2 regions of the Janthinobacterium paucivorans genome follow, and region 2 is predicted to be linked to the other one. Evidence: predicted binding sites of a transcription regulator. Region 2 holds the regulator's gene; the other holds the start of a gene.
The links. Region 2 encodes FliA, which starts transcription of late flagellar genes. Its sites were predicted from a motif close to CTAAAGTTTNNNNNNNNNNNGCCGNTA; they were not measured.

Region 1: the regulator FliA is predicted to act here: its motif matches at 2,838-2,864, upstream of ACQ4V8_RS07635 (DUF5610 domain-containing protein).

What each region holds. Positions count from the first base shown of each region.
Region 1 covers NZ_JBNYXR010000005.1:26,982-31,392, reverse strand. Annotated here, with positions in the region: gene ACQ4V8_RS07650 (DUF1345 domain-containing protein) at 1-199, shown strand, start outside; gene ACQ4V8_RS07645 (HPF/RaiA family ribosome-associated protein) at 439-816, shown strand; gene ACQ4V8_RS07640 (GGDEF domain-containing protein) at 1,080-2,045, shown strand; gene ACQ4V8_RS07635 (DUF5610 domain-containing protein) at 2,152-2,766, opposite strand; gene sbcB (exodeoxyribonuclease I) at 2,913-4,361, shown strand.
Region 2 covers NZ_JBNYXR010000001.1:183,035-187,445, forward strand. Annotated here, with positions in the region: gene flhF (flagellar biosynthesis GTPase FlhF) at 1-1,126, shown strand, start outside; gene ACQ4V8_RS00790 (MinD/ParA family ATP-binding protein) at 1,119-1,982, shown strand; gene ACQ4V8_RS00795 (RNA polymerase sigma factor FliA) at 2,027-2,758, shown strand; gene ACQ4V8_RS00800 (flagellar motor protein) at 2,740-3,486, shown strand; gene motD (flagellar motor protein MotD) at 3,492-4,280, shown strand; gene ACQ4V8_RS00810 (translation initiation factor Sui1) at 4,361-4,411, shown strand, end outside.

The sequences.
Region 1 (4,411 bases), on a different contig from region 2:
CGACGAAGCAAACCCCGACTACTGGGATTTTTTGTATTTCGCCTTCACCATCGCCGTCGCCGTACAAACGTCGGACGTTTGCGTGCAGACGCGGCCGATGCGGCAGATCGTACTGGGGCAATCCGTACTGAGCTTTTTCTTCAATCTGGTCGTGCTGGGACTGTCCATCAATATTGCCGCCGGCTTGATCAATGGATAAGCAAGCGGGAAAAAATTCCATCAGGAAACTTGACCTGACTGCAGGGTTAAGCGCATCTTAATCATGCAGCGCCCTTGAAATTGTCAAAACTGGAGTAAGATAAGCTACGTAAGTGAGGTCATGCACAGCAATCAAGTGCATGAGGTAGTAACCGGGCGCTGATGCGCGCGCAGCCGATTTGACGGCTGCAGGGCATGGCGCCCGAGATGGGTTTTTTTTGAATTGACAGGAGTAAGCATATGCAAATCAATATTCATACCGACAGCACCATCGCCAACACTGCTGGACTGAACGAACATGTGCAATCCGTACTGGAAAACGCACTGAACCGCTTCCGCGACAACCTGACCCGCATCGAAGTCCACATCAGCGACACCAACGGCCCGAAAGGCGGTGCCGACGACATCCGCTGCGTCATGGAAGCACGCATTGCTGGCTATCAAGCAATTGCCGTGACCGAACAAAACGCCACCGTGCATCAAGCCGTTGCCGGCGCCACCGAGAAACTGAAACGCGCGATCGATAGCGCCCTGGGCCGCCTGCAAGACAGCAAGCGCCACGCCAGCGGCAAGAATGCCGTGATCGATACGGCCGAAGCGGAAGAAACCGCCGAGTAACTCGCCCCACTGCAGCATTCCTCAGAGACCAGGGCAGCCGTTCAAGGCTGCCTTGTCGCATCCGGCCCGCCTGTTGCGCACGGCAACAACAATGCCAAAAGTATCACCGTTCCAGCTTCTTGACGCGACAGTGAAATAATTGTCGTATTTCACACAGTAAGTGACCTCAAGCAAGCCTTTGCCGTTACAGCCGAGGCCGCTTTACGCTATCATGAAACCACCGGCTCCCTCCTCCCGCGCGCCGGCTTTTTGAAAGTGTGATTGTGGAACAGATCGGCAAATTCGGCGCTTCAGGCTGCAACATCGGTGATTTACAGCTATTTTGCGATGCAGCGGACAGCCGGACGGCCGCCATGCTGGCACCCTGCCCCGTGATGCGCCTCGAAGCGGGCGAAGCCATTGTCGACAGCCAAGGCACCAAGCTGTACATTGTCCTGCGCGGCTCGCTGGCCGTAGCGGCCGACACCCACACGGGCATGGATGACGGCACCGTCAGCAAGGTCTTGCCCGGCGAAAGCGTGGGCGAACAATCGGTGCTTGATGAAGCGAGCAACCTGGCTGCCATTTCCGCTCTGGAAGAAACCGATTTGCTGGTGATCGATGCGGCCGTCGTATGGGAATTGATCGAGCAATCGAACGGCCTGGCGCGTAACCTGCTGCGCTTGCTCTCCTTCCGCATCCGCGCCGCCAATGCCCTGCTGCGCCGGCGCCAGAAACTGGGCGAATTCTACCGCCAGCTATCGATGGTCGACAGCCTGACGGGCTTGTACAACCGTGCCTGGCTCACCGATTTACTGCCGAACATGGTCATTACCGCCCAGGCCAGCAGCTCGCCGCTGTCGCTGGTAATGATAGACCTCGACCATTTCAAGCGCTTTAACGACACCCACGGCCACCAGGCGGGCGACCAGGCGCTGCGCATCGCCGCGCAAGTGCTGGGCGCTGCCCTGCGACCCACGGATTTTGCCGTGCGCTATGGTGGTGAGGAAATGATGGTGATCTTGCCCGACACCAGTGAAAACGTGGCCCTGCGGGTCGCCGAGCGCCTGTGCGAACGCATGCAGCAAGCCCTTATCTTCACCGACATGCGCAGCGCCCTGCCGCACATCACCGGTTCCTTCGGCGTAGCCAGCCTGGCTGCCGGACAGGATGACGAAGCGCTGATCGCGACAGCCGATGCGGCGCTGTACCGCGCCAAAGCATCGGGCCGCAACCGCGTAAGCACCTGATAAAACGCCCATGGCGTCGTTGCATTGCCTGGTCGTACATTCGTACTGCTTTCGGCAATGCGCCTGGCCCTGGACATTTTCCCAGGCGCCTCAGGTGTCATCGGGATCAGGCGGCCTTGCTGTCGGCCGGCTTGGCGCCGTCATCCTTGTTGCTACTGCGCGCGGCGATGAAATCGGCGTAGCCTTTTTGCACTAATTCATACGTCTTGTCGATATTGCTGGCGAGATCGCCGTTCAGCACGTTCAAGCCACTGAGGATATCGCGCGCTTCCTTGAAGCCTTTTTCCATGCCGCCACTGATGGTATCCATGAACTTGCTCAGGGCCGTAGCGTCGTCCAGACCAGGATTTTGCTTCTTGTAGGCGTCAAAAAAACCCGTCGACAGCGATACAATGCGGCTGGCCGTCGCTTCGGCGCTATTATCTTGCGACGCCGCGTTCTCGATCGCACCCTCGCCGTACTGGCCCTTCAGCGCTTCATTGATATTCGTGATGGCGGTCTTGTACAGCAGCGCCAGCGGCGCGTTTTCCGAAGCGATGGAGACATTCATCGACGCCTGCATGATGGAGGCGTTCAACTGCAGCTTGCTGCGCTCATTGACGCTCATTTCCGTCTTGACGCCATCCTTTTGCTGAACTTTATCGTCCTTGCCGGCAACGCCCGTACTGACGGAAGTCACGGAAGGAGTGGAATTGCTGCTTGCGGCGATGGGAATTGACACGATAGACCTCCTTGAACGGGCAATGTATGCCACCATGCGGGAAACGCAATGCTGATCATGCTCTCGTGTAGTATCGGCAGGTTTTCAGAAAACTGTAGCAGCGACTCTTTGAGCGGCCCAGATAACCAATTAAGCAACGACCATCAATGACTACCCAGACTTTCCTTTGGCACGACTACGAAACCTTTGGCGCGCAGCCGCGCCGCGACCGTCCGGCCCAGTTCGCGGCCATCCGCACGGACGCCGAACTCAAGGAGATCGGCGAGCCTATCATGCTGTATTGCCAGCCTGCCAATGATTTCCTGCCAGACCCGCAAGCGTGCCTGATCACGGGCATCACGCCGCAGCAATGCTTGCAGCTGGGCGTGCCAGAGCACCAGTTCGCCGCCACCATCGAAGCGGCTTTTTCGGAACCGGGCACTATCGGCGTGGGCTACAACACCATCCGTTTCGACGATGAAGTCACGCGTTTCCTGTTCTGGCGCAACCTGATCGACCCGTATGCGCGCGAATGGAAAAACCATTGCGGCCGCTGGGACATTCTCGACGTGGTGCGCATGACGCACGCGCTGCGCCCGGAAGGCATTGAGTGGCCGAAACGCGACGATGGCCAGACCAGTTTTAAACTCGAACACTTGAGCAAGGCCAATGGCCTGGTCCACGCAGCGGCGCACGATGCGCTGTCCGACGTACGCGCCACCATCGCCCTGGCCCGCCTGATCCGCGAAAAGCAGCCGAAGCTGTTCGAGTTCTGCCTGGCGCTGCACAAGAAGGACAGGGTCGCCAGCGAAATGGGCATGCACCTGGCCGCCAGCGAACGCCAACCCTTCCTGCACGTGTCGGGCATGTTCCCCGCCGAACGGGGTTGCCTGGGCGTCGTCTGGCCGCTCGCCACGCACCCGAGCAACAAGAATGAAATTCTGGTCTGGGATTGTGCCTACGACCCACGCGAGCTGTTCAGCCTGGACGCCGACACTATCCGCGCGCGCATGTTCACGCGCAAGGAAGCCATGCCGGAAGGCATGACGCGCCTCCCCGTGAAAAGCGTGCACCTGAACAAGTCGCCCATGCTGGTCGGCAATTTAAAGACCCTGTCGCCAGCCATGGCTGCGCACTGGGGTATCGACCTGGAAGCGGCGCGCGCCAACGCCCAGCTGGCCGCCACGGCGCCGAACATGGAGGCGATCTGGGCCGACGTATTCCAGCGCCCGGGCGTGAATGTTGCGCTAGACGTGGATGAAGACTTATACAATGGTTTCGTCAGCAACGACGACCGCCGCCTGCTCGAATCACTACGCCGCGACACGCCGGCCAAGCTGGCGGCCGCACGCCCATCGTTTGCCGACGAACGCCTGCAGGAATTGCTGTTTCGCTATCGCGCGCGCAATTTTCCGCAAACCCTGAGCGTAGCGGAAAGCCTGCGCTGGGAACAGCACCGCGCCGCCCGGCTGTTCGACGGCGACGGCGGCGCCCGCACCATCGACATGCTGTTTACGGAAATCGACGTGCTGTCGGAGTCCGTCGATGAGCGGGGGGAAGAAATATTGGGCGAGCTCTACGATTACGCGGAGATCGTCGCGCCGCAAAGGGACTAAATGAAAAATGCCGGGCTAGCCCGGCATTTTGCATGGATGACAAACAACAG
Region 2 (4,411 bases):
GACCCAGTTCGCCACGCCGCAGCGTCAGCCCGCCCCGGCCCAACGCCCGGCTGCGCCACGTCCTGCCGCACCGCGCCAAGCAGCCGGCGAGCCAGTGGACATGGCCCGCATGCAGCAGATGATGGCCAGCGCGTTGGCGCACGTGAAAGAGAATGCCGCCGCCGAGATGAGCGGCATGATGAATGAAATTCGCGCCATGCGCGGCATGATGGAAACCCAGTTGGCGGAAATTTCGTGGGGCTCGACGCAGCAGCGCGAGCCGCAAAAAGCCGTGGTGCTGCGTGAAATGCTGGCCGCCGGTTTCTCGGCCAGCCTGGCGCGCTACCTGATCGACAAGCTGCCCGCCGGCCTGGATGGCGCGCAAAGCATGCGCTGGATCAAGACCGTCCTCAGCCGCAACCTCAATACAGTCGCCAACGAAGACGCCATGCTGGAGCAGGGCGGCGTGTTTGCGCTGGTGGGCCCGACCGGTGTTGGCAAGACCACCAGCACGGCCAAGCTGGCGGCCCGCTGCGTGATGCGCCACGGCCCGGAAAAGCTGGCCCTGATCACCACCGATGCCTATCGTATCGGCGCGCATGAACAGCTGCGCATCTACGGCAAGATTCTCGGCGTGATGGTGCATTCGGTGAAGGATGAGGCGGACTTGCGCATCGCCTTGAAGGAATTGAAAAACAAGCACACGGTGCTGATCGATACGGTGGGCGTGAGCCAGCGCGACCAGATGGTGACCGAACAGGTGGCCATGCTGTCTGGCGCCGGCGCCGACGTGAAACGCCTGCTGTGCCTGAACTCCACGGCCACGCAGGAAACCTTGAACGAAGTGGTGCGCGCCTACCAGGGCAGCGGCCTGGCTGGCTGCATCATGACCAAGCTCGATGAAGCGGCCTCGATCGGCAATGTGCTCGACGTGGTGATCCGCCAGAAACTGAACCTGTTTTATGTGTCGAATGGCCAGCGCGTGCCGGAAGACTTGTACCTGGCCGACCGTGGCTACCTGATCGACCGCGCTTTCAAGCTCAAGCGTGATGCCGCGGCGACACAGTTTTCCGATGCCGAACTGCCGCTGTTGATGGCACAGGCGGCGTCGCGCAACAATGAAGCGCGCGGGGTGCACCTTGGCTAATTTTGATTTCGACCAGGCCGAAGGCTTGCGCCGCATGTTGGCCGGCCCGCAGCCGCGCGTCATGACGTTCTTGTCGGCCACGCCGCAAGACGACAAGGGCGCCATGCTGGTCAACCTTGGGGCCTCGCTGGTGTACGGCGGCAATGACGTGCTGCTGCTCGACGCCAGCGGCGGCAGCGACGGCGTCGCTGCCCGCCTGGGACTGGCGCACGGCGCCAGCCTGCGCGACGTGGCACGCCAGCAGTGCGCCTTGAACCAGGTCATCCATCAAGTGCCGCAAGGCTTCGGCGTGGCCAGCCTGGGCGCGCGCAACCATCTGATGGATAGCTTGGACTATGCTGGCGAGGAAGAACTGCGCCGCCTAGGCAAGACCTTCGAGGTGCTGGCGCGCCAGAGCGGCATCGTGCTGGTCGACGGCGTCATGGCCGACGCGGGCGACTGCTTCCCCGTGCCGCTGATGGCCTCATCCGACATCGTGGTGCAGGTCTCGACCAGCGCCACCTCGATCAAGGCCGCTTACTGCCTCATCAAGCGCCTGAGCCAGGAACTGGGACGGCGTCCGTTTGGCATTCTTGTTACCGGCGCTTCCGAATCTGAGGCAAAAGTGGTGTACGATAATATGGCGCAGGCGGCGAGCCGTTATCTGGCCGTGAAATTGACCTCGATGGGGTCGGTGCCTGCCGACGAGTATCTACACCGCGCGGCGCGTCTGGGACGCAGCGTGGTCGATGCCTTTCCATTGGCGGGGGCCTCGGTGGCGTTTCGCGGACTGGCCGAGCGGCTGGCCCGTTCGGCGGCGCCAGTGCTCGGCGGCACCTTGTACCAGACGGGGAGCCTGCACCAGTTCAGCGCCTGATTCCATTATCAGCACTCGATAGCAGTTAAAACAATAAGCAGCCTATGTACACGGTCAAAGGGAAATCGAACAAGGACTATTTGCTGACGGAGCATATTCCGTTGGTAAAGCGTCTGGCGCACCATATGAAGGCGAAATTGCCGCCTTCGGTCGAGGTCGATGACCTGATCCAGGCCGGCATGATCGGCCTGCTCGACGCTATCAGTCGCTACGAAGAGACGCATGGCGCGCAGTTCGAGACGTATGCCGTGCTGCGCATCCGAGGTGCCATGCTCGACGAATTGCGCACCAGCGACTGGCTGCCGCGCAGCATGCGCCAGAACATGCGCAAGATCGAAGAGGCGATGAGTACCTTGCAGCAGCGCCTCGGTCATCCGCCGACCGAGTCGGAAGTGGCCAAGCTGCTCAAAATGTCGCTCACGGACTACCAGGAAATGCTGGGCGATGGCGGTGGGCACCAGTTGGTGTACTACGAAGACTTTCATGACCCGGACGGCAATGACAGCTTCCTTGACCGCCATTGCGTGGACGAGGATAGCGATCCTTTGCGTTCCCTGCTCGATACCGATTTCCGGCAATCCGTGATCGATGCCATCGACGCGCTGCCGCCACGCGAGAAAATACTCATGGGCCTGTATTACGAAGAAGAGCTGAACCTGAAGGAAATCGGTGCGGTGATGGGCGTGTCCGAATCGCGCGTCTCGCAATTGCATACCCAGGCCGTCGCGCGCCTGCGCGCAACTTTGAGGGAGCAGGCGTGGACTGGTCCAGCGTAATCGGGCTGGCGCTGGCGCTGGCGGGCCTGCTGGTCGGCCAGACACTGGAAGGCGGCAAGATGGCCTCCCTGCTGCAGCCGGCCGCCTTTGCCATCGTCATCGTCGGCACCTTTGGTGCCGTGCTGCTGCAAACGCGGCTGCGCACCTTCGCGCGCGGCATGCAAATGCTGCGCTGGGTCTTCCTGCCGCCCGCCGATACGCGCGCCGCGCTGGCGCGCGATATCGGGCAATGGAGTTTGACGGCGCGTCGCGACGGCACGCTGGCGCTTGAGCGCCTGATGGAAGACACGACCGACCGCTTCAATGCCAAGGGCTTGAGGATGATCGTCGATGGCATTGCGCCCGACAAGCTGCGCCAGGTGCTCGATGTGGAAATCTCTGCCTACGAAATGGCCGAGCGCCAGGCCGTCAAGGTGTGGGAATCGGCGGCCGGCTATTCGCCCACCATCGGTATCGTGGGCGCCGTACTGGGCTTGATCCACGTCATGGAAAACCTGACCGACCCGAGCAAATTGGGCAGTGGCATTGCCGTGGCGTTTGTCTCGACCATCTACGGCGTGGGGCTGGCCAACCTGCTGTTCCTGCCGGTGGCGAATAAACTCAAGGCCATCGTGTCGCGCCGCGTGCTGCAGTACGAGATCACGGCCGCCGTGCTGTACGACATCGCCACGGGCGACCATACGCGCATCATCGAAGAGCGCGTGGCCAGCCTGTTGCACGAGCACTGAGCATGATGCGGCGCGCGCGCAGGAAGTATGACGAGGAAGCGGATAACCAGGACCGCTGGCTGATTTCGTACGCCGACTTCATTACCTTGCTGTTCGCCTTTTTCGTTGTCATGTATGCGATTTCGCAAGTCAACGAAGGTAAGTACCGCGTCTTCCAGAATGCCATCGGCGAGGCCTTCAGCCTGGAAAAGGGCGCGCCGCCCATCATCATGGAAGCGCCGCAAGCCATCGCGCTGCCGAACCCCGCCCTGAAACGCCGCGCCGAAGCCATCCGCCGCGAGCGCGAACACATGACGCGCCTGGCGCAGGACCTCACATCGACGCTGGCGCCGCTGGTCAAGGAAGGCAAAGTGAGGGTCACGCAGACGAGCCGCGGCGTGAGCGTGGAAATCAACGCCAGCGTGCTGTTCGATCCGGGCGCTGCCGGCTTGACGACGGAGTCGGACCAGGCCTTGCGCGCCGTGGCCGTGCTGCTCAAGGACGATACGCACGACGTGCAGGTGGAAGGGCATACGGATGTACAGCCGATCAGCAATTCAAATTTTGCCTCGAACTGGGAATTGTCGGCCGCGCGCGCCAGCGCCGTGGTGCGCCTGTTCATCGCCAGCGGTGTGCAAGCGTCGCGCCTGTCGGCCGTGGGACACGCCGACAACATCCCGGTGGCGCCAAACGCCACGCCGGAAGGACGCGCGCGCAACCGCAGGGTCGCCGTGACGATCCTCTCCGGCATCCCCGAGACGGTGATGGAGGTGCCGACGGCGCCGGTGTCGCCAGCGCCGGCACCGGCCAACTGACTGGCGGGGTCAGCCCCGTCGGCTCTGACCCCGGTATTGCTTGGTACAATCGCGGCCTTCTCCCTTATTCTCTCTCCATCATGAAAAGCAGTTCCGCAGGCGCTCTCGTATATTCCACCGAAACGGGCCGT